2 regions of the Enterococcus sp. AZ128 genome follow, and region 1 is predicted to be linked to the other one. Evidence: predicted binding sites of a transcription regulator. Region 1 holds the regulator's gene; the other holds the start of a gene.
The links. Region 1 encodes LexA, which represses DNA repair genes until DNA is damaged. Its sites were predicted from a motif close to CNAACANNTGTTNG; they were not measured.
Positions count from the first base shown of each region.

Region 2: a site for LexA is predicted at 6,804-6,817, ahead of dinB (DNA polymerase IV). Genes of this name have one in related genera too.

Region 1 covers NZ_JBIORZ010000001.1:1,220,991-1,236,217, reverse strand. The annotation lists gene rnz (ribonuclease Z) at 1-814, shown strand, start outside; gene IGI38_RS06010 (SDR family NAD(P)-dependent oxidoreductase) at 843-1,631, shown strand; gene IGI38_RS06005 (LapA family protein) at 1,641-2,069, shown strand; gene recJ (single-stranded-DNA-specific exonuclease RecJ) at 2,160-4,439, shown strand; gene IGI38_RS05995 (adenine phosphoribosyltransferase) at 4,454-4,966, shown strand; gene IGI38_RS05990 (hypothetical protein) at 5,135-5,401, opposite strand; gene lexA (transcriptional repressor LexA) at 5,504-6,127, opposite strand; gene IGI38_RS05980 (DUF896 family protein) at 6,261-6,503, shown strand; gene tkt (transketolase) at 6,596-8,590, shown strand; gene IGI38_RS05970 (FAD-dependent oxidoreductase) at 8,852-10,195, shown strand; gene IGI38_RS05965 (DnaD domain protein) at 10,306-11,016, shown strand; gene nth (endonuclease III) at 11,009-11,662, shown strand; gene IGI38_RS05955 (PBP1A family penicillin-binding protein) at 11,708-13,975, opposite strand; gene recU (Holliday junction resolvase RecU) at 13,980-14,585, opposite strand; gene IGI38_RS05945 (DUF1273 domain-containing protein) at 14,666-15,223, shown strand.
Region 2 covers NZ_JBIORZ010000001.1:310,605-325,831, forward strand. The annotation lists gene IGI38_RS01405 (heavy metal translocating P-type ATPase) at 1-1,999, shown strand, start outside; gene IGI38_RS01410 (heavy metal translocating P-type ATPase) at 2,014-4,125, shown strand; gene IGI38_RS01415 (hypothetical protein) at 4,235-5,263, shown strand; gene IGI38_RS01420 (hypothetical protein) at 6,105-6,635, shown strand; gene dinB (DNA polymerase IV) at 6,862-7,983, shown strand; gene nrdG (anaerobic ribonucleoside-triphosphate reductase activating protein) at 7,975-8,577, opposite strand; gene nrdD (anaerobic ribonucleoside-triphosphate reductase) at 8,674-10,866, opposite strand; gene IGI38_RS01440 (ABC transporter ATP-binding protein) at 11,331-12,098, shown strand; gene IGI38_RS01445 (FtsX-like permease family protein) at 12,088-14,097, shown strand; gene IGI38_RS01450 (teichoic acid D-Ala incorporation-associated protein DltX) at 14,393-14,542, shown strand; gene dltA (D-alanine--poly(phosphoribitol) ligase subunit DltA) at 14,585-15,227, shown strand, end outside.

The sequences.
Region 1 (15,227 bases):
AGGAACTCAAATGCAAATATTGCGAACAAATATTAAACCACGGAAAATTGAGAAAATTTTTATTTCGCATTTACATGGAGATCATATATTTGGATTACCAGGTTTATTAAGCAGTCGTTCTTTTCAAGGCGGAGAAGAGCCGATTATCATTTACGGCCCTGTTGGTTTGGAAAACTACGTACGAACCTCATTGCAAGTAACAAAGACTCATCTAACTTACCCGTTACAGTTTGTTGAGCTGAACGAAGGAATTGTTTTTAAAGATCAACAGTTTACTGTTGAATGCATGCTGTTAGATCATGGTATCGAGAGCTATGGCTTTCGGATAACAGAAGCAGATCACGAGGGGATGCTGCAGGTTGAAAAATTGGCTAAACTTGGTATACCAACTGGCCCAGTGTACGGTAAATTAAAGCAAGGGCAAATAGTTACACTGTCGGACGGACGTGTAATTGACGGAAAAGACTTCGTAGGTGAAAGTAAAAAAGGCAGAGTTGTGACAATATTTGGAGATACACGGTTTAAAAAGGAGTCTATTCATTTTGCTAAAGACAGCGACGTGATTGTACATGAAAGTACTTTTAACAAAAATGAAGAAAAACTAGCTTGGTCCTATTTCCATTCTACGACACAACAAGCAGCAACGATCGCTGAAGAGGCCCAGGCAAAAAAATTACTATTAACGCATATTTCAGCAAGATATCTTGCAAAAGAAGCAAGAGAATTAGAGGAAGAAGCGAAAGAGATTTTTCCTAATACTCAAATAGCAAAAGATTTTGATGTCGTTGATATTCCATTATCATTAAAGAATTAAAGATAGCTCAAGGAAAGAAGGGAACCTAATGGATCTAACAGATAAAGTTGTCGTTGTCACGGGTGGATCTGCCGGTTTAGGAGAACAGATTTGTTACGAAGCTGCTAAACGTGGAGCAATTGTTGTTACTTGTGCTCGTCGAATCAACCTGATTGGACAAGTAAAGGATCACTGCAGTGAATTAAGCGGAAAAGAAGCCTTTGCTTTTCAATTAGATATTGCTGACCCTGACAGCGTGGAATCTGTGATAGAAAAAATCGAAAATGAAGTTGGCAAAGTAGACGTACTAGTAAACAATGCTGGTTTTGGTTTATTTGATAATTTTGTAGATTTCGATTTAGATGTTGTGAAAAATATGTTTAATGTTAATGTTTTAGGTATGATGTATTTTACACAAAAAATTGCAATATCGATGGTCAATAACAAAAATGGGCACATTTTTAACGTCGCATCAATGGCTGGTAAAATGGCTACGCCAAAATCTACTATTTATTCAGCGACGAAATTTGCGGTGCTTGGTTTTTCTAATGCTCTGCGTTTAGAGTTGCGTCCGGAAAATGTTTATGTGACCACCATTAATCCAGGACCAATCGCGACTGAATTCTTTGATAAAGCTGATCCTAGCGGAAGTTACCTTGAAAACTTAGGTGGAATCGTACTAGATCCTCACAAGTTAGCTAAAACAATTATTAACAAGGTTGGGAAACCGACTCGTGAAATTAATCGTCCTTTCATCATGGAAGGTGCAAGTCGTTTTTATGGGTTATTTCCGCATATTGGAGATTTTTTGGCCGGCGGATTATTCAATAGGAAGTAGGAAGGTAAAATGAAAAAGCAATGGAAAGTCTTTTTAGGATTTATTTTAGTCTTGCTGATAGTGATTTTTGCGCTTTCCAATAGCCAAGAAGTCCCAGTCAATTTCTTGATCAAGAAATTCTACCTTTCACTTGTTTTAGTAATCATCGGCTCGGCTCTTATAGGGGCACTGGTTGTTTTTCTGACATCTGGAGCGACACTTTTCCATCAACGCAAAGAAATCAAACAGCTAAAAGAAACAATCCAAAGTTACGAAAGTAACAATGAGCAAAAGTTGACGGATGAAAAGGCGGCTTTTAAACGAGAAAAAGAAAATGAGATTGCGGTGTTGAAGGCCAATTATGAAAGTCTTCTTAAAGAAAAAGATAAGGCGCTAGCGGCAAAAGAAAGCTCGCAAATAGAGAACAAAGTTAATCATCCGATTGATTATTATGATTAGTAATGAAGACTTTAGTTGAAAAACTAAGGTCTTCTTCTCTTTCTTGTCCGATTCTTTTTTGCTATACTAATACGGTTGGGAAGTGATACAGTGAAAAAATCAAGTTTCGATTGGCAGTTTAGAGACACTACACCTGTTGATGAAACATTTAAAACAGAAATGATGAATCAAGGATACAGTGAAACTTTTGCTGAACTTATATGGAATCGGAATATACATACCTTAGAGGAATTTTCGCAGCTAATGAAGGCGAATATTGATGATTTGCATGACCCGTTCTTAATGTACGACATGGACAAGGCAGTGGACCGGATTCAATCGGCTATCGTAGAAGGCCAACGGATTTTAGTTTATGGTGATTATGATGCGGATGGAATTACTAGTACTTCCATCATGTTGGAGACCTTAGAAATGTTAGGGGCCGATGTGCATTATGTATTACCAAATCGTTTTATTCATGGTTATGGTCCAAATAAGGAGCTCTTTGCTGAAAAAATTAACGAAGGTAGCCAATTGATTATTACTGTCGACAATGGTGTTGCAGGTAATGAGGCAATTGACTTTGCCAATTCACAAGGCGTTGATGTAATCGTTACAGATCATCACGAAATGCCACCGATTTTACCGGATGCTTATTGCATTATCCATCCTCGTCATCCAGATGGGCATTATCCTTTTGGTGAGCTAGCGGGGGCTGGAGTAGCTTTCAAGCTGGCAACCGCACTTTTGGAAGAGGTTCCTTTAGAAATGCTGGATTTGGCAACAATCGGGACCGTTGCGGATTTAGTTTCAATGACAGGTGAAAATCGCAATCTTGTTAAGCTTGGACTGCAAGCTATCAAACAAACGCAACGTTTAGGATTATTAGAGCTGTTCAAAGTCAGTTCTGTTGATCCGCAAAAAGTTGATGAGACAAGTATTGGCTTTGGCTTAGGGCCCCGCCTAAATGCTATAGGTCGTTTAGGAGACCCAAATCCAGCAGTGGAATTAATGACGACATTCGATGATACTATTGCGCAAAATCTTGCTGATAAACTTAATAAAGTCAATGATGAACGTAAGCGGATAGTTCAAGAAACAACAGCTGAGGCGCAAGCGTTAGTCAATACTGAAGATTCAGTTCATTTGATTGCGGCAATGGGTTGGAATCCAGGCGTTTTGGGAATTGTTGCAGGAAATATTTTGAAAAAGACGGGACGACCAACGATTGTTTTATCTATCGATGAGAATGGTGTAGCTAAAGGTTCTGGACGAAGTATTGAAGCATTAGATTTATATGGAATGTTAAACACAATGAGATCAGAGTTTACTCATTTTGGCGGGCATGCAGCAGCTGTTGGGGTAACTATGCCTGCAGAAAATATTGATACTTTACGAAAAATGATGAACGATTATATTGCTACAGAACAGATTGATTTGTCTATGGGCTCAACTCTAGTAATCGATGAGTCATTGGCATTACCTAAAATAGATCTAAAATTGGTTGAGGAAATAAAAAAACTAGCTCCATTTGGAACAGATAATCCAGTACCGCACTTTTTAGTAGATGGGAATGTTGGTTTTTTTAAACGAATCGGCAGTGATCAGCAACATGTTAAATTCTCATTGAAGAATGATGATAGCCAGTTAGATGCCATTGGTTTTGGTTTCGGCGAAGAGGGCGAAGAAATTCAGCAACCAGATACACAGTTTGTAGGCGATTTAGAAATCAATGAATGGAACGGTCAGAAAAAAGTTCAATTACGTTTAATTGATTTTGTTTCTGATGGGCTACAAGTGATTGATCGGCGTGCAAAGTATACATGGAATCAGAAAATCGAATATGGAAAAACGCTTTACCTAGCATTTCAATCAAACAGTCAAACCTTTTTTGCTGAAGAGCTTCAACAGTCGATTGCTCTATATGATAGAAGTATTAATTGGGCTAACTATGAGCAATTAGTCGTACTTGATTGCCCTGATCAAAAAGAACTGCTTAAAGAAATTTCAATCGAAGGAAATTTTGAACGAATTTATCTTTATCTTCATAGCTCGGATGAAGCCTATCTGAATGGGGTGCCGAGTCGTGAACAATTTACTAAGCTTTATCAATTCTTTATGAAGCAGTCGCGTGTGGACATTCGCTTTAAGCTAAAAATCGTTTCAAATTATTTAAGAATTCCAGAAAAATTATTAGTATTTATGATTCACGTGTTTTCTGAACTAAAATTTGTTACAATAAACGACGGCGTTTTACAAATGGTCGAGTCTCCGCAAACTCGAGCTTTTGACGAAAGCGAAATTTATCAAAAACGCTTGGCTCGAATTGATAGCGAAGAATTTTTATTAATGAATGATATTCAAACTATTAGAAATTGGCTGAAAAGCTAGGAGGAACAACCGAAATGAATTTGAAAGATTATATTGCAAGTATCCCAGACTATCCAAAAGAAGGAATAGTTTTCCGTGATATCTCACCGCTTATGGCTGATGGTGAAGCGTATCGTGAAGCAACAAAACAAATTGTGAGCTATGCAGAAGAAAAGCAAATCGACATGGTAGTCGGACCTGAAGCACGTGGATTTATCGTAGGGTGCCCAGTTGCTTTTGAATTAGGTTTAGGTTTTGCGCCAGTCCGCAAACCAGGTAAATTACCTCGTGAAGTAATCGAAGTTGAATATGAAAAAGAGTATGGTACTGATACATTGACAATTCATAGTGATGCTATTCAACCAGGACAACGAGTGTTGATTACCGATGATTTATTGGCCACTGGCGGAACAATTAAAGCGACAATAGAATTAGTCGAAAAACTTGGTGGTATTGTGGTTGGGTGTGCCTTTTTGATTGAACTGGAAGAGTTACATGGACGTGATAAAATCCAAGGGTATGATATTTTAACTTTAATGGATTATTAAAAAGAAGCAGGAGAAAATTCTCCAGCTTCTTTTTTTTTATGGTAGAGTGGGAGGTTGCCATTTTCTAAGTAATTTCAAAATAGCTATATCAATCACCATCCTATTATTCGCTTAAGAAATAGTGATAAAAAAAGCTGCTAGAAAAAGTCTAGCAGCTGAGAGTTGAGATTAAGCTGATTTGTGATAATGATGATCATAAGTCACATAATAGAAATCTTCGGCTGGTTCTTTATAGTAGTGTTCTTCTTCAATGTCTTCTTCATCAAATTGATGCTCAGCATAATGTTGTGCATATTTGCGTTCATCCCACAACATAAACCAAACAAGGAACAAACCAGAAAAAATGACGATCGTAGCTAAAGAACCTAACTTGCCAATCAATAAACCTAGTAACAGCACAGCGATAATTAAACCAAATCTTCTTACTGCTTTCATCAATAATCACTCCTAATAAATACGCGAACGTGTGTTTGTATATCTATTATACGAATGTTTGTTCGTTTTGTAAAGAAAAAAATAATCGGAAGTAAATTCCGATTAATAAATGTGGTTACGATACAATCCGACAACTTTTCCAAGAATGGAAACATTATCGAAAATAAGTGGTGCTAACTCATCATTTTCTGGTTGCAAGCGAATATGATCGGATTCGCGATAAAATCTTTTACAAGTCGCTTCGTTCTCATCAGTCATCGCAATCACAATCTCACCGTTCGTCGCCGTAGACTGCTTCCTCACAATGACATGATCCCCATCATAGATTCCTGCATTAATCATACTTTCGCCACGAATCGTCAACATGAACAAACTACCATCTTCACTTGATAGATCTGGCGGAACAGGGAAGAAGTCTGAAGCCTCTTCAACTGCTAGAATTGGTTCACCGGCCGTAACAACACCGAGCATGGGAATGACTTGCGGAGTCGCGCCGATTTTTTCTAAACCAGTGATGGTTAATTCTATTGCTCTTGGCTTCGTGGGATCGCGCTGAATCCACCCCTTTTTTTCTAATCTGGATAGATGGCCATGAACTGTAGAAGTAGATGAAAGATTCACAGCTTCTCCAATTTCTCTAACAGTGGGTGGATACCCTTTATGTTCAACGCGTTCATGAATGAAACGTAAAACTTCCAATTGTTTCGTTTCCGTTCTTTTTGCCAATGCCCGCACCTTCTTTCGTTTTTTTTTAGTGTAGCATAGTTATTAGAACAAATCAAACAAGCGTTCGCATTTGTTTGTGTTTTCAACTTATTTATTTTTATGTATAATTGGTATGGGAAAAGAGGTGCTAAAGATGATTAACGATGAAACAATTGCACGAATCAACGAATTAGCTAAAAAAAAGAAAACGATTGGTTTGACGGATGCAGAAGCACATGAACAGAAGGTTTTGCGAGAAGAGTATATCTCTTCATTTCGCAGCGGCATGCGCCATCATATTGAAGGAATGAAGGTCGTTGATCCAGAAGGCAAAGACGTCACACCAGAAAAACTGAAAAAGATTCAAAAGAAAAAAGGCTTACATAATAGAAAGTAAATCTTTTGCTGGTAAGTGATTGAAAAGTCAAAATAAATCGGTTACAATGAATCTGTAATTAAAGTATTTATGACCAAAAAGGAGGAAGTAATTTGTTCGACAAAATCGATCAACTAGGTGTAAACACAATCAGAACATTAAGTATTGAGGCAATCCAAAAAGCAAACTCAGGTCATCCCGGGTTACCAATGGGTGCTGCTCCAATGGCTTATGCATTATGGACAAAACATTTGAATGTTAATCCGGCTACTTCATTAAACTGGCCTAACCGCGACCGCTTTATTTTATCAGCTGGTCATGGTTCAGCAATGCTGTACAGTTTACTGCATCTTGCAGGTTATCAAGTAACGATTGATGATTTGAAAAATTTCCGTCAATGGGAAAGTAAAACACCAGGACATCCAGAATTTCATCATACAGATGGTGTTGAAGCAACTTCAGGTCCTTTAGGTCAAGGTATTTCAACTTCTGTTGGAATGGCAATGGCTGAAGCCCATTTATCAGCGACGTATAACCGCGATAGTTTCAAGGTAATGGATCATTACACTTATGCATTATGTGGAGACGGCGACTTAATGGAAGGTGTTTCCGGTGAAGCTAGTTCAATGGCTGGTCACATGAAGCTTGGTAAATTGATTGTTTTATACGATTCAAATGATATCTCTTTAGATGGACCAACATCTAAGGCTTTCACTGAAAATGTTGGCGCTCGTTATGAAGCATATGGCTGGCAGCATATTTTAGTTAAAGATGGTAATGACCTAGATGCAATTTCTAAAGCAATCGATGAAGCAAAAGCTGAAACTGACAAACCAACATTAATTGAAATCAAAACAGTTATTGGATTCGGTTCACCAAAAGAAGGTACTTCAGCAGTTCACGGTGCACCAATTGGTCAGGATGGAATTGATGCTGCAAAAACTGTTTACGGATGGGAATATCCTGATTTCACTGTACCAGATGAAGTGGCGAAGCGATTCAAAGAAGAGATTAACGATAAAGGCGCTAAAACGGAAGCTGACTGGGATGCAATGTTTGCAAACTATGAAAAAGCTCATCCTGAATTAGCTAAACAATTCAAAACAGCATTTGCTGGCGAATTACCTGAAAAATGGGAAGAATCTTTGCCTGTTTATGAAGAAGGTACAGCACAGGCAAGTCGTGTATCAAGCAAAGATGCGATCCAAGCAATCGCTAAATCTGTTCCAAATATTTGGGGTGGATCAGCTGATTTATCTGGTTCAAACAATACTACGATTGCTGGTGAAGCAGAATTCCAACCTGGTTCTTATGAAGGACGCAATATTTGGTTTGGTGTTCGTGAATTTGCAATGGCTAGTGCGATGAATGGGATTCACTTACATGGTGGAACACGCGTTTATGGCGGAACCTTCTTCGTATTTACTGATTATTTACGTCCAGCTGTTCGTATGTCAGCAATTCAAAATCTACCAGTTGTCTACGTGTTAACACACGATTCAGTGGCGGTTGGCGAAGATGGCCCAACCCATGAACCTATTGAACAATTAGCGAGCGTTCGCTGTATGCCAAATGTCCAAGTGATTCGCCCAGCTGATGGTAACGAAACTTCTGCAGCATGGATTCAGGCGTTGGAAACAACTAACAAACCAACGATTTTAGTCTTAAGTCGTCAAAACTTGCCAGTCTTACCAAATAGTAAAGATACGGCTAAAGAAGGTGTTGCTAAAGGTGGTTACGTAATCTCCAAAGCTGAATCAGATACTCCAGAAGGTATCTTGATTGCAACAGGTTCTGAAGTGAATTTGGCTGTGCAAGCACAAAAAGAATTAAAAGCGCAAGGAAAAGACGTTTCTGTTGTTTCTCTTCCAAGCTTTGATTTATTTGAAGCGCAAGATGAAGCTTACAAAGAATCTGTCCTTCCAAAAGCAGTAACAAAACGTGTAGCAGTTGAAGCAGCTTCTCCATTTGGCTGGGAACGCTATATCGGTTCAGAAGGTAAAATGATCGGGATTGACCACTTCGGTGCATCAGCTCCTGGAGACTATGTTTTAGAACAGTTTGGCTTTACTGTCGAAAATGTAGTAAACACTTTTAACGAATTATAATTATCATTGATTTAACTAGGAAAGTTGAGAAGAATTGTCTTCTCAACTTTTTTTATGCTTAAACCAGTGAAACACTATGAAAAAGTTTCATATCTTGTTTTAATTGAACTGTTTAATCTAATTTCGCTTACAAATTCTCTATTTTAAAAATTTTAATGTTTATCTGTGAGCAAATATATTTAGACAGAATTTGAATTCTGTTATACTATCCTTGTGCAAAAGATTGCAAACAAAAAATGATTGAAAGAAAGAGGGACAACAATGAAAGTAGTAGTAGTAGGATGTACACATGCCGGTACCGCAGCCGTTAAAAATATTTTAGCAAACCACCCAGATGCAGAGGTGACAGTCTTTGAACGTAACGACAACATTTCTTTCTTATCTTGTGGAATCGCTTTATATGTAGGAGGAGTGGTTAAGGATCCTGCTGGTTTATTCTATTCAAATCCGGAAGAACTTGCTTCTCTAGGTGCAAAAGTGAACATGGAACACGATGTAACAAACATTGATACAGATGCAAAAAAAGTAACAGCAAAAGATTTAAAGACAAATGAAGAAAAAACTATTGATTACGATAAGTTAGTAGTAACAACTGGTTCTTGGCCAATCATTCCTCCAATCAAAGGAATCGAATCAAAAAATGTTTTGCTATGTAAAAACTATAATCAAGCAAATGTCATTATTGAACAAGCGAAAGATGCGAAAAAAGTTGTTGTTGTTGGCGGAGGTTATATCGGAATTGAGTTAGTTGAAGCGTTTGCTGAATCTGGTAAAGAAGTGACATTGATTGACGGGTTACCAAGAATTTTGAATAAATACTTGGATGAACCATTTACGAGTCTATTAGAAAAAGAATTAGTTGATCGCGGTGTCACTTTGGCATTAGGAGAAAATGTTAATGAGTTTGTTGCAGATGAAACTGGTACTGTAACTAAGGTAGTAACTGCTAGTAAAGAATTCGATGCTGATATGGTAATTCTTTGTGTTGGATTCCGACCTAACACTGATTTACTAAAAGATAAGGTTGATATGCTGCCAAGCGGTGCGATCAAAGTGAATGAATACATGCAATCCAGCAATCCGGATATTTTCTCTGCAGGTGATTCGACTGTTGTTCATTATAATCCAACTGGAAAAGATCAATATATCCCATTAGCGACTAATGCCGTTCGTCAAGGAATGCTGGTCGGGCAAAACTTGGTTGAACAAAAAATGAAATATCGTGGTACACAAGGCACTTCAGGACTATACTTATTTGGTTGGACAATCGGCTCAACGGGTTTAACTAAAGAAAGTGCCGCTCTAAATGGTATTGATGCAAATGTAACAGTGATCGAAGACAATTATCGTCCAGAATTTATGCCTACGACAGAAAAAGTCTTGATGGAAATCGTATCAGAAAAAGGGACTAATAAAATTTTAGGAGCACAATTCCTTTCAAAATATGATATTACACAATCGGCTAATACATTATCAATAGCGATCCAAAACGGTATGACCTTGGAAGATTTGGCGTTACAGGATTTCTTCTTCCAACCTCATTTTGACCGTCCATGGAACTACTTGAATATCTTAGCTCAAGCGGCTTTAGCTGAGGCTGAATAACGCGAGGCAGGAAGGGAGACCTTCCTGTTTTTTGTTTATGAAATCCTATTTACTAGGATTGGACTTCCTGTTTTTTTAGTGTAAACTGAAATGGGAATGGAGGATTTTAAATGATTTCATTAAATGATTATTTAGCAGGCGGAGAGACGACAATTTCAAACCTGCTATTACAAAATTATACAAAACTTGGTTTGAATACCATTGAATTCATGCTATGGTTGCAACTTTACGCTGCTCATCAAGCAGGAGATAATTTTCCTGATTTGACAAGGATTGCTAAAAATATGGGCGAGACGACCGAAAAAGTTTATGAATCGTTAAATAATCTTGTTGAAAAAACGTTTGTCACGCTTGAAACAGAAATGGACGAGCATGGAAGACAAAGCGACCGTTATAATTTATTGCCAGCTTTTGATAAATTGGCTGTTTTAAAAGAGCAAGAACGTTTTGAGACAGAAGAAAAAAATGATTTAGCCGCACAAAAGAAAATGTTACGTTCTTTTGAACAGGAATTCGGGCGCCCTTTATCACCGATCGAATACCAAAAAATCGGCTATTGGCTGAATGAGGATCATTATTCTCCAGCGTTGATTGAATTAGCCTTGCAGGAGGCAGTATTAAATCAAGCGTATAACTTTAAATATATCGAAACGGTCTTGCAAAGTTGGGAAAAGAAAAATATCCGTTCGAAGGCTCAAGTAGAGGAAGAGCAACGACGCCGGAAACAAATCTTGTTACAAAAAGAAGAACAAAAGCAGACAGAAGAACTTCCGAAAGTTTCTTTATATAATTGGTTAGAAAGGAAAGACTCGGATGCTTAATAAAGAAAAAACGATGGAAGCCATGTCGCGAATGTATGAAATGTTTCCTAATGCTGTTGGAGAACTTCATTCGGAATCGCCTTTTCAACTTTTGATTGCTGTAATTTTAAGCGCACAAGCGACAGATGTCTCAGTCAATAAAGCGACACCTGCATTATTTGCAGCCTATCCGACTCCTGAGGCATTAGCGCAGGCTCCTATCGATGATATCATTGCTAAGATCAGGACAATCGGTCTATATCGGAATAAAGCTAAGAACATAAAAGCATGTGCGCAAATGTTGTTGGATGATCACGGAGGAATTGTTCCGGCTTCTCGTGAAGAACTGGTAAAACTACCTGGTGTTGGTCGAAAAACCGCTAATGTGGTACTTGGGGATGCATTTGGAGTACCAGCGATTGCGGTAGACACACATGTCGAGCGTGTAACAAAACGTCTAAGAATCTGCAAACTAAGCGCATCTGTAACTGAAGTAGAAGCTACCTTGATGCGTAAGATTCCAAAAGTTTTGTGGGTGAAGAGCCACCATACACTGATCTTTTTTGGTCGTTATCATTGTACAGCGCGTGCTCCTAAGTGTGAAATTTGCCCATTGTTAGATATGTGCCAAGATGGAAAAGACAGATTAAAAGCCGTTCGGAAATAATCCGAACGGCTTTTTTTATTTTATCTGACTTGTACCTCGTCCACGTTATTGAGCAGTAGCTGGTTGGTTAGCACTTGATGACGGCTGTGACGGCTGCTGTTCAACAGATGAGGATGGTGTAGGAACTGGTGCCGAGCTGACAGGTGTTTCACTGCTGCTGACTGGCGGAACAGTTGCCGATTCTGACACGCTTGACTCGGATTCAACACTGCTAAATGAGCTAGATGTCTGACTAAAGTAGTTGTTGTTATAATATGAACTCTGAACAGAATAGCTAGGCTGCGTAGGAACTGATGTAGCTCCCTTAACATAAAGTTCATTTCCGATTCTAAGAACATCATCTGGCATTACCCAGTCTTCGTTTGATACATTTTCTGAAGCGTAACTCATCATTTCACGATAAACATCTTGTGCAATATATTCTGATTGACTAGTGATCGGTTTCATCCGATCATCATAACCCGCCCAAATAGACAATGAATAGTTGGGGGTAAATCCTGTAAACATCACATCAGGAGAGATTGATCCATAATGAGGAATCTTAGCTAACTCATCATCGGTATAGTTGGAAGTTCCCGTTTTACCAGCTTGAAACAAATTAGGTATCTGGGCTTTGAAACCTGTACCTTTTGTAATAACATCTTTTAAGATGTCGGTAACCATATAGGCGGTGTAGGGTTCCATTGCTTTTTTACCTTTATTTTCAAAGGTTTGCTCTGAACCGTCTTGATATTTGATTTTATTGATATAAAGTGGTTCGTTATAGGTTCCCCCGTTAGCAAATGCTGCATAAGCAATCGCCATTTTTTCAGTAGAAATCCCATATTTTGTTCCATCTTGAGTTTCCGTATTGCTTGAAATGGCATTCGCCTGTTGAATATCCTTATATTGAATATTCAATTTTTTCAAAAATTTTGATACATTCTCAGATCCTACTTCATTAAATAATTTCACGGCAGGTACATTCCGTGAATCATATAAAGCTTGGCGAAGTGAAATGTTTCCCTGATAACTGTTATCCCAATTCTTAACTTCTGTTTTTGTTCCTTTATAATTATAAGGTTGGTCATCGATTCGATCACCCGTAGATTTTTGTAGATATTCAAAGGCTGGACCATAATCAGTGATTGGTTTAACAGTTGAACCAAAGTCGCGATTTGTGTTAACAGCTCGGTTCATTCCTAAGTAAACGTCATCAGCAATATTGCGTCCGCCTATTTGAGCGGTAACTTCACCAGTTTTACTGTCAACTAATGTAGCGGCGATTTGCAGTTCTTCATCAGGGTATTGGACGTACTCATCACCGTTTACGATTGAATAAAGTCGATTTTGGGCATCCGTATCAAGATTGGTGTAAATGTCCAAGCCATCGGTATACACATTTTTGCCGGTTTTATCTTCAACTTGAGCGATAACTTCTTTTACATAGTTATCAGCGACTTTTCTTTCTTGATTGTCCGTTTCTAAAGGTAATAAACCTTGATCAATTGGTTCTTGTGTAGCTTTATCATACTCGTCTTGAGTAATTTTTTTATTGTTTAACATCGTGTAAAGTACAGTATCGCGACGATCTTTTGCAGCTTCAGGATGTTTATAGGGATCATAGGAATTAGGTGCTTGCGGCATTCCAGCCAATAATGCTGTTTGCGAGATAGACAGATGCTGCAATTCTTTACCATAATAAGTTTCGGCAGCTGTTTCCATGCCATAAAGACCATTCGCCATATATACCTTATTGATATAATAAGTCAAAATTTCTTGCTTTGAATGCTTTTTCTCAAGTTGAATCGCCAACCAAGCTTCTTGAGCCTTTCGTCTTAATGTTTGATCAGAAGCTTTTGTTGAGAAAAAAGAAAGCTTGACGAGCTGTTGTGTCAAGGTGCTACCGCCTTGCAGACCGCCTTTATTCGTAATGTTATGGACTAACGACCCCATAATTCGAACAGGGTCTACGCCATTGTGTTTAAAGAAGCGTCGGTCTTCGACAGAGACGATCGCGTCATCCAATTCTTGCGGAATTTTAGTGGTGCTGACTTTTTCGCGCTTTTCGGCTCCTAAATCTTCAAAGATATTTCCATCCTTGTCATAAAGTTTAGATGATACGGTTGCGTCCAGTTTCTTTTCACTTAGCGTTGGCGCGTCTTTTACATAGAAGAAAAAGATGCCAATGCCGGTGATTAATATTGCGCAGAGTAGCCCTACGATGGCGATCGCGATTTTTAACCCAATATGGCGACTTTTCTTATTCTTTGATGCCGGTTTCTTTCCTTGTGCAGTTCGCATATTCTTTTGCGAACGTGAGGGATTAGCCATTTGATTAACTCCTTTTTTCAAGATATTGTTCCACCGCTGCCAAGTAAGGTATTCTCGGCGCAATTTGCGGTGTGATCTCGATACCAACTGTTTCAATTAATATAAGCGGTATTGATTTTTTGCCATTTTCTTGTCCGTTCCAATAGTTTATCAGTTCTTCAGCAGAAAGAAAAAAGCAACGATTCAAGCTTGAAAACCATAGTAAAACAAAACATATCGCATCTTGTTTCAAGCATTGCTGCATGTGAGTGATTTGATGCTGATGAAAATTCTTCAATGGGAAAGAAGTTTTGTTCTTTGTTTCCTTTGCTTCAAAATCTAAATAGTATCCCCGATAAACGCCATTGTAGTCAGTAGTAGAAGCTTGTCTAAAATAAGCTTCCTTAATTACTGCCGCACTTCGTTTTGGATAATCGACCTTAACAATTTGAAGTGGAGTTGGCTTTTTATGGACAACTGCCTTATCATGAGTTAAGTAGTATTCATTGCTTTGATTGATTGCTTCTTCAAAGCGCATACCGCGATTAGCAAACGTCGTTTCTTTTTTTAATGAACGTTCTTGTGGATTATTTTGTGAAAACAATTGACCATTAGGGTAGTGGAAGGTCATTTTCATCACACTCCTGCTAGCTATTATAGCAAATTTTTTCGAAAGATATTTTATTTTTAAGTGAAAGTAAGGAAAATGCAATGAATGAAACAATACAACGATTATACGTAACAGGATATCAAAGCTATGAGTTAGGAATCTTCAATGAGAATGATCCTCGCGTACAAGTAATTAAGAATGTTTTAAAAAAAGAGCTGCTAGCTTTAATCGAAAACGGGTTGGAGTGGGTCCTAATCAGTGGAAGTCTCGGAACAGAGATTTGGACTGGTCAAATAGTCAATGAACTAAAACAGGATTACCCAGAGATTAAGTTAGCAATTATTTTCCCTTTTGAAGGATTCGGAAATAACTGGAAAGAACACAATCAATTATTTTTAAGCGAACTGGTTCAAACAGCTGATTTTGTGGACTCTGTCAGTCATCATCCTTATCAAAATCCTCGACAATTTAAAAATCACGTAAATTTTTTGCTGCAGCATACAGATGCAACGTTACTCGTTTATGATACTGAGTATCCTGGTAAAAGCAAATTTTTCGTAACGGATGTTGAAAAATATCAAGAAGTAAATTCTTATGAATTGCTTACGATCACCATGGATGATTTAGAAAATTCCTCAGACTTTGGGGATAGTGTTTGATTTC
Region 2 (15,227 bases), 910 kb from region 1:
TCAGCGTGTAGAGGCGATCGGTTATGGTGCAATTCTGTTTGATGATGCGCATAAACAAAAGATCGAAGAAGAAAAAGCCGCTTATTTGAAGAAAATGAAGCGTGATTTGATTATGAGCGCAGTGTTGACTGCGCCATTGATGATCGCAATGATCGCGATGCTGCTAGGCAGTCATGCTAGTTGGGTCCATTTCTTACATTTACCGCTTGTTCAATTGATTTTAGTAACGCCAGTGCAATTTGGTGTGGGGCAGCGTTTTTATCGCGGAGCGTATCATGCACTGAAGACTAAGGCGCCCAATATGGATGTCTTGGTCGCGATGGGAACTTCGGCCGCTTTCTTACTAAGTGTCTATAATGGCTTCTTTAATCCTTATAATTCGGATCTGTACTTTGAAAGCAGCGGCATGATCATTACCTTGATCCTGTTGGGTAAATATCTAGAACAAAAGGCCAAGACAAAAACCAGCGATGCGATCAAGCAGTTAATGAATCTGCAAGCGAAGACGGCAACAGTTATTTTAGAAGGTACAGAGAAACAAGTGCCGATCGAAGATGTTCAGGTCGGTGATTTGCTGCGGGTACGTCCAGGAGAACAAATTCCAGTTGACGGGAAAATTTTTGCTGGGCAAACGACCATCGATGAAAGTATGCTGACGGGGGAAAGTTTGCCTGTCGATAAAAAGGTTGAAGATCAAGTTTTTGGCGGAACGGTCAATACGACGGGAAGTATCGAATTCACCGCGACACAAGTCGGCAGTATGACGGTGCTTTCGCGAATCATTCGGATGGTAGAGGATGCGCAAGGTGAAAAGGCACCGATCCAGCAAATCGCAGATAAAATCTCAAGTATCTTTGTTCCAACAGTATTAGGCCTTGCATTGCTTACCCTATTAGCAACAGGATTATTGACTGGAGACTGGCAGCAGGCGATTGTCCACAGCGTCTCTGTTTTAGTAATTGCTTGTCCATGTGCGCTTGGTTTAGCAACACCGACGGCTATTATGGTAGGGACTGGTTTAGGCGCCAAGTCAGGGATTTTGATCAAAGGCGGCGGTGTGTTAGAAAAAATCGCACACCTGACAACAATCGTTTTAGACAAAACAGGCACGATCACAGAAGGAAAGCCTGTAGTAGCTGATTTTGAATCCTTTGATCCCCAAGCATTAGCTTATCTGACCAGTATCGAACACCATTCTGAACATCCATTAGCCAAAGCGATCTATAACTACGGCAAAGAACAAGTGGATGTTTTACCAGTAACGAATTTTGAAAGCTTGACAGGACAAGGTGTGACTGGTGAAATCGGTGGTCAACAATACTATGTCGGGTCGAAGCGGGGAGTACGCGAGCGAAATATTTCATTTGCGGAAGAACGTGTGATAGCGTTAGAAGAAGAGGGCAAAACGGTGATGTTCTTAACGGATCAGGCAAAAGTTCTGGCGATGATCTCGGTGACAGACCAAGTCAAACAATCCTCTAAAGCTGCAATTGACGCGTTGCATCAGGCCGGTATAACGGTCAAGATGCTGACGGGGGATAATCCTCAGACGGCTCGTTATATTGGTGAGCAGGTAGGGCTGAAGGCGGCAGATGTTGTCGCGGAAGTGCTGCCAGAAGACAAAGCTCAAGTCGTTAAGGAATTACAAGCGCAGGACGAATCGGTTGGAATGGTTGGTGATGGTATCAATGATGCACCAGCACTTGCTTTAGCTGATATCGGTATAGCGATGGGCAGTGGAACGGATATTGCAATGGAAACAGCGGATATCACATTGATGAACAGCGACTTATTATTAGTCGAAAAGAGTATTCGTTTATCCAAATTAACATTAAGAAAAATCAAACAAAATCTATTCTGGGCGTTTTTATACAACGTGATCGGGATCCCATTTGCGGCACTAGGCTTCTTGAATCCAATTATCGCTGGTGGTGCGATGGCTTTTAGTTCGGTCAGTGTGTTACTAAATTCGCTCAGCTTGAATCAGAAGAAATTGTAGGAGGCGCATTTGTCATGAAACAAGGAGAACGAATGGATGAATCGATGAAAGTAGATCACTCAAAGCATGAGCATCATGAGATGGATCATTCAATGAGTGGGCACGATCATCATACGATGGATCATGGTATGGATGGACATAATCATCAGGAGATGGATCATGGCGGAATGGATCATTCGATGCATATGGGAAATTTCAAACAAAAATTTTGGCTCTCTCTTGTTCTGGCGATTCCTATCATCATTCTTTCTCCGATGATGGGGATGCGCCTGCCGTTCCAATTCACCTTTCCAGGTTCTGAATGGCTCGTGCTAGTTTTAGCGACAGTTCTCTTTATTTATGGGGGACAGCCATTTTTGAGCGGTGCTAAAATGGAATTGAAAATGAAGAGTCCAGCTATGATGACTTTGATTGCGATGGGGATATCGGTGGCTTATATTTATAGCTTGTATTCATTTGTTGCCAACAAGGTGAACCCTCATGAACATGTGATGGACTTTTTCTGGGAATTAGCTACATTAATCGTGATCATGCTTCTAGGCCACTGGGTGGAAATGAATGCTGTTTCGAACGCTAGTAATGCATTGAAAAAGCTGGCTGAATTGCTGCCTGACGAGGTTAACAAACTCGAAGTTGACGGCTCAACAACCAAAGTGAAACTGCAGGATATTCATTCCGGCGATTTCTTGCTTGTTCGTGCGGGAGATAAGATGCCGACGGATGGTGAGATTATTGATGGTTCGACTATTGTAGATGAATCTGCGGTAACTGGTGAATCAAAAGGTGTGGAGAAAACGGTAGGTGATTCTGTTATTGGCGGTTCGGTCAATGGTGATGGCACGATTCAATTGAAGGTGACCGGCACAGGTGAAGAGGGCTATTTAGCCAAAGTTATGACGATGGTGAAGGAAGCGCAACAAGAAAAATCAAAATTAGAATCTATTTCTGATAAAGTAGCCAAATGGCTGTTCTATATTGCTTTAGCTGCTGGTATTCTGACATTTATCGCTTGGTTGGTTGAAGCTGATTTGCCGCAAGCGTTGGACCGAATGGTAACCGTCTTCGTGATTGCTTGTCCTCATGCTTTGGGCTTAGCAATTCCTTTAGTTATCGCACGTTCCACTTCATTAGCAGCTAAAAATGGTTTGTTGCTAAAAAGTCGTCAAGCATTGGAGCAAGGCAACCAATTGGATTATGTTTTTCTTGATAAGACGGGAACGTTGACTGAAGGGAAATTCACTGTGACAGGTGTAGAAGTTTTAACGGATATCAGCAAAGAGGAAGCCTTAAAAAATATCGGTGCTTTGGAAGCTCAAACCAATCATCCTTTAGCGGTTGGTGTGATGAATTATTTGAAAGCTGAGAACATTGAAGCTTATCAAGCTCAAGATGTTTCGACTTTAAAAGGGATCGGTGTAAGCGGAACGGTCGAAGGTCATCAAGTGATCCTAGCCAATCAAAAAGAAGTTGAGAAACGTGAATTGAGCTTCGATCAAGAAAAACTGAAGGACTATCAAGCACAAGGCAATACGATTTCTTTTCTATTGATTGATGATGAACTAATCGCTTTCTTCGCAATGGGGGACACCTTGAAGGAGCAAGCGCAAGCGTTTATCAAAAACTTGCGTGCTACGGGAATTGAACCCGTAATGCTGACAGGTGACAACAAAGAAGCCGCGAAAGCTGTGGCAGATTATTTAGACATCAAAGAGTTTTACAGCGAACTGTTGCCGGATGACAAAGAAAAAATCATTAAGAGCTATACTGATAAGGGCAAGAAAGTAATGATGGTGGGCGATGGGATCAATGATGCGCCGGCTTTAGCCAGAGCTTCGATTGGTATGGCGATTGGGGCAGGCACGGACATCGCGATTGATTCTGCGGATGTTGTTTTGACCAACAGTAATTTACCTGATATTTTAAAATTTGTCCGCTTAGCTAAAAAAACACACAGCAAAATGATTCAAAATCTTTGGTGGGGAGCGGGTTATAATATTTTAGCAATTCCATTGGCTGCCGGTGTTTTGGCACCTATCGGAATCCTGCTGAGTCCTGCGGTTGGTGCGGTGTTGATGTCATTAAGCACGATCATCGTCGCAATCAATGCCATGACTTTAAACGTCTGATTAATTCAGACGTTTATTTTTTTTGAAAAAAATTGAGGAAAAACTTTCTCTCAATTTATGCTATTTTTGAATTAGATAATTGTGATGAGCAATAGAGGAGACATAAAGTATGATTTGGCAATTGATAATAAGTGAGAAGACGCAACGATATTTGCAGTTAATTGAACTAGTAAAGAGAGAACAATACACAGTGCCTGAAATGGCTAGACAAACAAGGGTAAGTATAAGAACGGTTATGCGTTCTCTTGAAGAATTACGGCAAAAAGGATATGTTATAAAAGAAAAATCTTGGAGAATTGATCGGCAGTGCTATCCAAGCTATATGGAAGTCCATCGGAAAATAATAATGGCAGATTCATTTTTTGGGCTTTTTCGACAATATCTCTGGCAGGAAGCTTCGGAAGAAATCAATTATACAAAAGTGAAACAATTAAATCAGCATTTGATTTGTTTGAACCTTTCGGCAAATCGGAAAGCAGGTCGATTGTTAGGGGAGCCAAGTCTGATTTTTTTATTACAATTACGTTATTTGAGAGACTTTTATTATTTTGAAGAACATGAAATTTATCAACAAATGGATCGGTATTATGAAGATTATCCAGTCTCCCCGTTAAATGACGAGTTGTATCCAGATAAAGAGCTGATCAACAGATTTATTGAGGAAGTCAATATACAGGAAAAATTATCGGAATTTTTCTTCTTTGATCACATGCGCTATCATTTTCAGAGTTTTACTGAATTTTATCATTGTCATCGAAACCATCAGACTGTCTTATATGAAGAGGTTAAACAAGCGAGTATGATGGTTGATGAAACGATAGCTTGGCAAAGTGAACTATTAAAGAATACATTCGCGGTGAAGCTGTTTGATCTTTTTTTGGGAATCCGACAGGGCCTTCCATTAGCAATCTACAATTCAAAATGGAAACAGGGGGCGATTTCGGAGAGTTATTATCACCTTAGTAAAGAATTAAAACGAAAAATTCCTATGCTGAGCAATTGTCGAATTGATGAACTGGCCTTAGCTTTGAGAAACATAGGATTTGCTAGTCATCAAGTTGCTTTGACGACGACACCTACTTTGGAATTTTCTTTATTGATCCAAGAGAGATTTGAGTCATTTTTTCCATCTGATTGAGGAAAATTAGATGAGGATTTTTCTTCAAGAAAGGTTATGCTATAATGATGAAGACTACGTTGAGGATACTACTATTTTTCGCGTGATTACAGTACTTTTGTGGGTTATTAGAATATAAAAATTTTTCTATGAGGACTATAAAAAAAGGATATTAGCCTCGTTTTTTGCGATCATCCGTTCTAGCTCTTATTGCAGGAAGTTCGGGAAAACGCTCCTATCCGTATATTTTGCGAAAGTTAACCTATAAATAATTTAAAATTAATTATAGGCTCGCATAGTTATGGCGAAGACTGTATCGTTGATATGCAAGATGAACATCAAACTCAATGTCTCTAGAAAAAATAAATACATGAATAGGAATTAGGATGCCAGTTCCACTTTTTCCAGTAAGGTATTGTGAAGAAGTAATCTTCATAATAAAGTGATATAACAATAAAAGTGTATAGTGGAATGGTATACGGCATGAACATCAAACTTATTTTTTCTAAAAGAAAAAATAAATACATTAATAGGAATTAGGATGCCAGTTCCACTTTTTCCAGTAAGGTATTGTGAAGAAGCAATCTTCATAATAAAGTGATATAACGATAAAAGTTTATAGTGGAATGGTATACGGCATGAACATCAACCTTATTTTTTCTAAAGGAAAAAATAAATACATTAATAGGAATTAGGATGCCAGTTCCACTTTTTCCAGTAAGGTATTGTGAAGAAGCAATCTTCATAATAAAGTGATATAACGATAAAAGTGTATAGTGGAATGGTATACGGCATGAACATCAACCTTATTTTTTCTAAAAGAAAAAATAAATACATTAATAGGAATTAGGAGGAGAGCAGAGTGGGATTGCGAAAATTAGATGTTCCGACATCTTCGATTACGGAAGTAAAAAAATCACCAATGGATGTTTTTGCTCAAGCTCGTAAAGCAGAGACCGGGGTTTATATCTTTAACCGTGAAAAAATTGCTGGAGTGATGCTTACCAAAGAACAGTACGAAGCATTGGTGGAGGAATTAAATACTTTACGAGATACTCTTTATCAACCAGTGGAACGTGAATTACCAGTCCCAGAGGAATTAGAAGAATTGGCGACTGCATTGAGAACGACATTAGCAAAAGGGTCAGTTATTTCCGCTCGGTATTTAGACGAACGGATGGTAGCGACTGGCTTCATTACGAAAAAAACCGGTTTTGGCGGTGTGACGGAAATGATGAAGGAACTGGAAGATACGGGGAAAATTATCTACCAGCTGCGTCGTCGTGAGCATAACAAGGTCATTTACGCTGAAATTTTTGGGGAACCTCAGGAATTTCAACGAGGTTCAGCTGATAAGCTGATGATCCGAAAAGTAAATCTGATTGAACGATAGACAGTCTATACTGTCTATTTTTTTTTAGCTTTTTTCCCTGCATCAACAGGTTAGTAAACAGATACGTGCACGAAAAGAAACACTATAGATGAATTAATTATCGTTCTATTGTTACAATTTAAGATAGCTTCTTAAATTTCTGATGCGTTCAGCATGATTAATTGTCTGTGAACAGACGTTCGGTTATAATGAGTAGAGAAAGTATTGCTGGAAGGAGGAGAGCAGAATGGCTGAGTTGGTTTTTCCATTGAAGAACGACACATCGCGAAAAATTATTCATATGGACATGGATGCTTTTTTTGCTTCCGTTGAAGAGCGAGATGATCCAGAACTGGCGAAGCATCCATTGGTGATTGCTCGCCATCCTTCTGATACTGGCGGTAAAGGCGTGGTGACTACAGCGAATTACAAGGCGCGAGTCTATGGTATTCATTCAGCCATGAGTGCGCAAAAAGCATTTGAATTATGTCCGCAGGCGATTTTTAAACCTGGTGATCATGAAAAATATAGTGCAGTCTCAAAACAGGTACGAGAGATTTTTCGACGCTATACGGATATTATTGAGCCGGTCTCCATCGATGAAGCATACCTTGATGTAACGGAAAATAAGATTGAGTCTCGTTCAGCGATCAAGATTGCTCGGATGATACAGCAGGATATTTGGCAGGAACTTCAGCTGACCTGTTCTGCTGGTGTCAGCTACAACAAATTTTTGGCAAAGCTGGCTTCTGATTATCAAAAACCACAAGGTATGACGGTTATTTCACCTGAAGAGGCGGTTTTCTTTTTGAAACGATTGCCGATTGAAAAGTTCCATGGGGTAGGTAAAAAGACTGTACCAAAAATGAATGAATTGGGGATTTTTACAGGAGCAGATTTATACGAGAAGAGTGAAATGTTTTTGATCCAAGAATTTGGCAAGATGGGTTATTCTTTGTATCGGAAGGTGCGGGGAATTCATGATTCACCAGTCAGCATCACTCGCGAGCGGAAATCTGTCGGCAAAGAGCATACCTACGGACGTCCGCTATCAACAGAGGATGAGGTATTAAGCCAGTTGCGGCAGTTGGCAGAAAAAGTTGAGGGCTCGTTGAAACGGGTGCAGCGTCATGGCAAAACGGTGGTGGTCAAGATTCGCTATGCGGATTACACAACGGTGACACGCCGTGTGACATTGCCTTATTACATAGAAAAAAAAGAAGAATTGTTTTCTCAAGCGAGCTTGATTTGGGAAGAAATCGGCGGCGTAGAAAAAGGGATCCGATTAGTCGGTATTACCTTGACCAATCTAGATCCCGTTGCTTATGAAAATATTGTGTTGCCATTGTGGGAAGAGCGATCAAATTAGTTCGCTCTTTTTAATTTGTTCAAAAGCTTTCTCTGAGTCATGAAGCTTTTCCCAGATGACCACTTCACCTTGTGCTAACGATTTTTTGACATCGATGATCCGCTGATTAAAACTGCCGCGGAATTGCAGCATCAGGTTTTTCTTTGAAATATCAAAGCGGCCGTCAACTAGGATATCGATCTTGCTCAGCATTTCCAATTTATCCTCACTGTCTTGCAGCAGCTCTTCGAACGTATAACCGCTCCAAGACCAAATATCTTTCGTGTCGCCGAACTCGGCACGAATTCGATCAATCACCCTCAAGCAGACTTGAGTATTTAGGAACGGCTCACCGCCTAAGAGAGTAATGCCTTGTACGTAGTCGAGAGCTGTATCAGCGATCAGCTGATCTTCTAATTCTTGTGTGAAGGGTTTGCCGTAATGAAAATTTTGCGAAGCAGCGTTGAAGCAGCCTTCACAGGCAAATGGGCAGCCGCTGACATAGAGACTGTTGCGGACGCCTTCACCATCGACAAAGTTGAAGGCCTTGTAATCAGCGATATATTGTTGGCTTAATTCGCTGGCTAGCCATTCTTTTGGTTTGGGATTACGCATATTTTTCACCTTTCAAGTAAAACAGGGAGCGGCAAAGAGCGCCGTCCCTGTCAATCGTATTTCTGTTTTTACAAAATGGGCTATCTGCTCATTTTTTTATTTCATGTGTTTTACGCGGGATGCGATTTCTTCATGACGACCGTGAACCATTGGGCGTGCTTGAGGGTTGCCTAGGTAGCCGCAAGTCCGTTTTACTACGTCACATGATTTTGGATCGTGATTGCCGCATTGCGGACATTCAAAGCCGCGTTTAGTTGGTTTGAAGTCGCCTTCGAAACCACATTCGTAGCAGTGATCGATCGGTGTATTGGTTCCGAGATAAGCGATGCGGTCATACCCATAGTTCCAAACAGCTTCTAATGATTTTGGATTTTGCTGTAGGACAGGGTATTCACAGTAATGAATGAAGCCGCCGGAACAATATTTCGGATAGTCTTTTTCAAAGTCTAATTTTTCGAATGGTGTTGGATTTTTACGAACATCGTAATGGAAACTATTCGTATAGTAGTCTTTGTCTGTAATGTTCTCAACGATACCGAAACGTTCAGTATCCAAACGACAGAAGCGGTCCGTCAAGCTTTCACTTGGTGTTGAGTACACACTGAAGTGATAGCCGTATTCATTGCCCCAAGCATCTGCGTGTTCCTTCAAGTCTTTCATAATGTCTAAAGTGAATTCTTTTGCTTCGGGAGTATCTTCCCATTCACCGCCATAAAAGACGCTAGCGACTTCGTAAAGGCCGATATAGCCTAGAGAAATAGTTGCCCGTTTGTTTTTGAATAGTTCGTTGACTGCGTCCGTCCGTTTTAATCGTTTGCCGAAAGCACCGTATTGATAAAGAATTGGTGCATTTGCAGGTGTGGCTTCTTTACAACGGTCGATCCGGAAGACCAAAGCGTCTTTTGCGATCTGCAGACGCTCTTCCAATAATGACCAGAATTTGTCTTTATTGCCGCCAGACTCTAACGCGATTCGCGGTAAGTTCAAAGTAACAACGCCAAGGTTCATCCGACCGGCATTGACTTCTTCGCCTTGCTCATTTTTCCAGCCTTGTAAGAATGAACGGCAGCCCATAGGCACTTTGAAACTCCCTGTTAGTTCGATCAATTTATCGTAGTTCAAGATATCCGGATACATCCGTTTTGTCGCACATTCCAAAGCCAATTCTTTAATGTCGTAGTTGGGATCGTTTGGTTCTAAGTTCGTCCCGCGACGCAAAGTAAAGATGAGTTTAGGGAAGATGGCTGTACGTTTTTCACTACCTAATCCTTCGATGCGAATCTGTAAGATCGCTTTTTGAATTTCGCGTTCAAACCAATCTGTTCCCAGACCGAAGCCTAGCGAAGTGAATGGTGTTTGCCCGTTTGAAGTAAATAAGGTATTGATCTCATATTCCAAACTTTGCATGGCATCGTAAATATCTTTGCGTGTTTTTTGTTTTGCAAAAGCTTTCTGTTTCTCAGGAGTTTCGATCCATTCTTCAGCGTCTTTTAAGTGTTTGTCGTAATTTAGGCGCGCAAAAGGAGCTAACAGCTCATCAGTACGGTCTGCTGAACAGCCGCCATATTGGCTGGATGCCACGTTGGCAATGATTTGAGAGATTTGAGCAGTTGCTGTTTGGATTGATTTAGGACTTTCGACTTCCGCATTCCCGATTTTGAAGCCGTTGTTCAACATGCCTTTGAAGTCAATCAAACAGCAGTTAGTCATCGGTGTATAGGGATGATAGTCCAAATCGTGATAATGGATATCGCCTTTTTGGTGAGCATTCGCCACGTGAGGCGGCAGCATTTTTAAACCGATCGATTTACCGACGATCCCAGCCGTCAAATCACGTTGTGTGTTAAAGACATCACTATCTTTGTTCGCATTTTCATTAACGACAGTTTGATCCTTATTGATCAATTTGCCGATGGTAAAGTTGATATCGGTTGCTTTGCTGCGTTGGAAATCACGATGTGTCCGGTAATTGATATATTCCTCAGCCAATTCATATTCGTTGTGTTCTAATAAGATATGTTCCACAATGTTTTGGATTTCATAGATTTTGATATCACTAGTAAAACGCTCTGAAATTTCTCCATCTACTCGTTCAACAATTGACTGGATGCGTTCATGAGCCAGTGGGTCAACGGATCCTTTGATTTTTGTTTCTGCTTTGATTAAGGCATCATAAATTTTTTGATCATCAAATGCTGTGTGACGACCATCACGTTTTACGACCTTAATATTTTTTAGCGACGGCTGATATTCGTTGATCAACGAATCTTTTGTGTGGATTTCCATCATTGCAAGCACTCCATTTCCTTTAAAGTTCATTATCAATCATATAGTATTTCTTACGCAGTTGCAACGATATATGGTATAAATTTTTGGGTAAAAAAAAAAACACACCATATATAGTGTGTTTGTTTACTGAAAGATAAAAGAAAGCTGATAAGGACAAGCTTCCAAATAAGATAAAATAACTGAAAAATATTTTTCCGAAAAAGTGAAGAAATTGTAAGATTATTGAAGGACGTTTCACATAAGAATCCACCTCAAATATGATACCATAAAAGAAAAAAATTAGATGTTACAAATAGATTTCAGTCTGATACTTTTAGCTTAATTTTTTTGTTTTTTACGTATGAATTGAATGAAATGGAACAGAACTAAAGGATAAAGGCTGAAGGGCATGGTATGCTTGCCTGAATCAATTTAGTTTTCAACTTAAAAATAATTCCTCTAAATTAGAGCTAGGAGGGTAACCAATGGAAAAAATCATCAATGTCCAACATCTTAGTAAAAGTTACGGTACACGAAATAATAAAGTGAGTGTTTTAAATGATTTGAATTTTACGGTAGAAAAGGGCGAGTTTGTTGGCATCATGGGACCGAGCGGGGCTGGTAAAACGACCTTAATGAATATTTTGTCGACGATTTTATTACCAACAATGGGCTCCGTCAAGATCGCTGGAGCGGATATCACACAGATGCGGGAGAGTCGATTGACGGATTTCCGGCGAGAAAAACTAGGGTTTATCTTTCAAGATTTTAATTTGATCGATAGCTTGACCGTTAAGGACAATATTATCTTGCCACTGACGGTTAGTAAGCTTTCAAATGATGAGATTGAGGAACGGGTCCTTCGTCTAACGAGAATTCTCAAGATCGATCATATTCTGGAACGATATCCAGAAGAAATTTCAGTAGGTCAGCAGCAGCGGACCGCGGCAGCTAGAGCACTTATCAGCAAGCCTTTGGTCTTATTCGCTGATGAGCCGACGGGGTCTTTGGATTCAAAAGCCGCTTCGGAATTTCTAAATTATTTAGATGAGGTCAATCTTCATGAAGAGACGACGATTTTAATGGTGACTCATGATCCCTATACCGCAAGTTATTGCAATCGGGTCTTGTTTATCAAAGATGGGCGATTCTTTTCTGAGATCGTTCGCCGTTCTTCCCGCAAGGACTTCTTTGAAAAAGTAATCGACATGCAAGCAACGATCGGCGGGGGTGGGAAAGCCAATGCTGATTAGAATCATTTGGCGAGGCTTCAAAAAACAATTATCGAACTATTTGATCTTTTTCTTCAGTCTGATTTTCGCGGTAATGGTGTATTACTCTTTTACTGCGATGACCTATGAACAGCCTTTGATTCGCAGTGCTGGTAAAAACACCCAATTGGTAGGGATGCTGGGGTTCGGCAGTTTTGCGGTTGTTTTGATATTGCTTTTCTTTATGGCGAATACCAATCGCTTCTTTATTGAAAATCGGCGCAAGGATATTAGTATCTTTCATCTATACGGCTTGAATTACTACCAGATCTGTCTCTGGTTTATTTTAGAGATTTTCTTTATCGGAATTTTTTCTTTTGTAACAGGGATCGGATTGGGGGTTTTGCTGTCCAAACTGTTCAGCATGATTTTGGTTAAGGCAATGGACCTGCCGCTGCAAGTTCATTTCTTCTTTTCAACCGATGCGATTGTCGCCACGGGTCTAGTGGTGCTATTCATTCTTGCGGTGGTCTCTTTTCAGATTTTATGGCTAGTATCGGGATATAAATTTTCCCATTTAAAAAAGCTTCATTTGCGTAAGATCCAAGCAATGAAGGTGAGCTTATGGAAGAAGATCTTGGGCGCTATTGGTGCACTGTTATTGCTGAGTGGTTGGGGAATGGCCGTAGCGTATATTGTTTTTGCCCGCAAAGTGAGCAATCATTTCGGATTGATTGAAGGAAATATCTTGCTGATGGGAATTATTTTTCTACTATGTGTGATCGGCAGTTATTTATTTTTTGCCTATACGTTGCGTTGGTATAATTCTTACCGGCCTAAGCGTTTGAATAAAAATCTCGGTATGCTGTCTCGCAGTGAATGGCAGCTGCGATTGTTTAGCGAGTGGCGTTTTTTTGGATCTATCACCGTTGCTTTGGGCTTGGCATTAGCGATTTTAGGCGGAATGGCCGCGCTTGTTTCATTACAAATGCGTTCAGTGAATGAAATTGCTCCAGCGTCTTTGATGATTACCCGAGAAAGTTATGAGAAGCTCGCGCCAAAACTAACTAGCATACCTTATCAACGGCAGTCGCTTAATTTTAAAGCAGTACCGGCGAAACAAAGTGTCGAAATCTCTGGTGAAGGGGTTAATTCACAGCCGGAAATTATGGATATGGTTTCTCTTTCTGATTATCAAGCGTTTCAAAAGACGAATCCTACGTTGAAGGATATTCATTTGAAGTCAGCGAATTCGACAGTGGTTTTGAGTTCATACCAGCGCTATTTAAATGATTATACACATTACAGCAAGATCATTTATTTGAAAGAGCGGAACTTGACTGTTCAAGAGACACATCCAAACTTTTTTGGAGATACTAACATGCGCTATGGGACTGGGATGATCGTCGTTTCAGATGCGTTGTTCAATGAAACACCGGGTCTTGTCTATACCGTTGAAGTGGTTGATGTGAAGCATCAAAATGAAGAAAAACTAAACAGATTGATTCGTAAAGAATTGAAGGGGGATTGGGATTTTCCGATCCATTATGAACTCGCTTGGAAGAATCAGCAAATTATTGGTGACATCACTGAGGGAGAAGGACCAAAGAAAGAGGGTTCGACGATCTATCGTTCAGAATATACTTCTCATCAAGAAGTCTATCGAATGTCGCGCAGCAGTATGGGGCTGGTTCTATTCGTAGTGACTTTTGTAACAACGACATTCATTGTTGCGACGGCCAGTATGGTGACGCTTCGTCAGCTCTCAGAATTTAAGCAGAAACGAAAGAAGTACGCGTTGTTGCGGCAGATGGGGATTCCTGACAAAACGATTTATCAAGAAATTAAACGAGAGAATCGTGTCGTCTTTTTCATTCCTGCCATCCTAGCCTTGATCCACAGCATGCTGGCCCTCTCGGTCATTTCCCATATTGCTAAGAATGCGGACTATTGGTTTGTGTATCTGTTTTGCGGATTGATGTTAGTGGTTTATGCGCTCTTTTATTGGATTTCCTGCGTCTATCAGAAAAAGCTTCTGTAAAATTATTGGGAAAGAGTCTGTGACAAGATTTTTGTCACAGCCTCTTTTTTTATGCTCATTTTTATTCAGGAGAATGGACAGTTTTTTTAGAGTCAGGAAAGAATCATTTATAAATTGGTATAGTAAAAGGCAGTCATATCAGCTCTTCTATCCTATTTGAAAGAAGACTATTAAAACAATTGTCAAGCATGTGACAAAACTGTTCGTTTGAAAGCGGTATATGTAAGAGAATCAAATGGTAGATTTTTGTCAACGTTCTATAATTATCACAAAAGAAAAAGGAGAGGACGATTAGATGAAGGAATATTTGAAACGTCCGACTACTCGTTATTGGTTAAGTTTTATTGGAAAGACGATTTTCTACTTTGCCGTCCTTTTGATTCTAATTTACTTATACCATTACAAGAGTATTCAAGGCGGGAATTTTATTTATAACGAATTCTAGTGAAGTAAAATAGAATGTTTTGGAACGAACGGGGGGACAATTATGAAAAATATCATCACAGCAATCGATCGCTGGTCTAGTGAACAGCCTGAAGCCATTGCTTACCAATCAGAAACAGAAACATTCAGTTATCAAACATTACGTCAGTGGTCAGATAATTTGGCGTACTACTTAAATCAACATACCCTAGCCAAAGCACCGATCGTTGTGTTTGGCGAATTGGAATTTGAAATGATCGCCAGTTTCTTAGGAGCGGCGAAAAGCGGCCATGCGTATATCCCGATCGAGTCGAATACACCACTGGATCGGATTCAATTGATTTTGGAGGTCGCTCAGCCGGCACTTATTGTAAGCATTTTGCCATGGCCTAAAGAAATCACTGCTGAGGTTCCAGTCGTGACGCCGGCGGAACTTGCAGAAATTTTTGAGACAGAACAACTACTGGGAGAGCTACAGCCAGTCACAGAGGATGAAACGTTTTATATCATCTTTACTTCTGGAACGACTGGTGTTCCGAAAGGTGTGCAAATCAGTCATAAAAATCTGCTGAGCTTTACCAATTGGGATCTGAAAGCTTTTGGGATCGAGTCGGGGATGCGGTTCTTATCGCAAGCGCCATATTCATTTGATCTATCTGTCATGAGTATTTATCCAGCGCTTTGCAGCGGCGGGACATTAGTTCCAA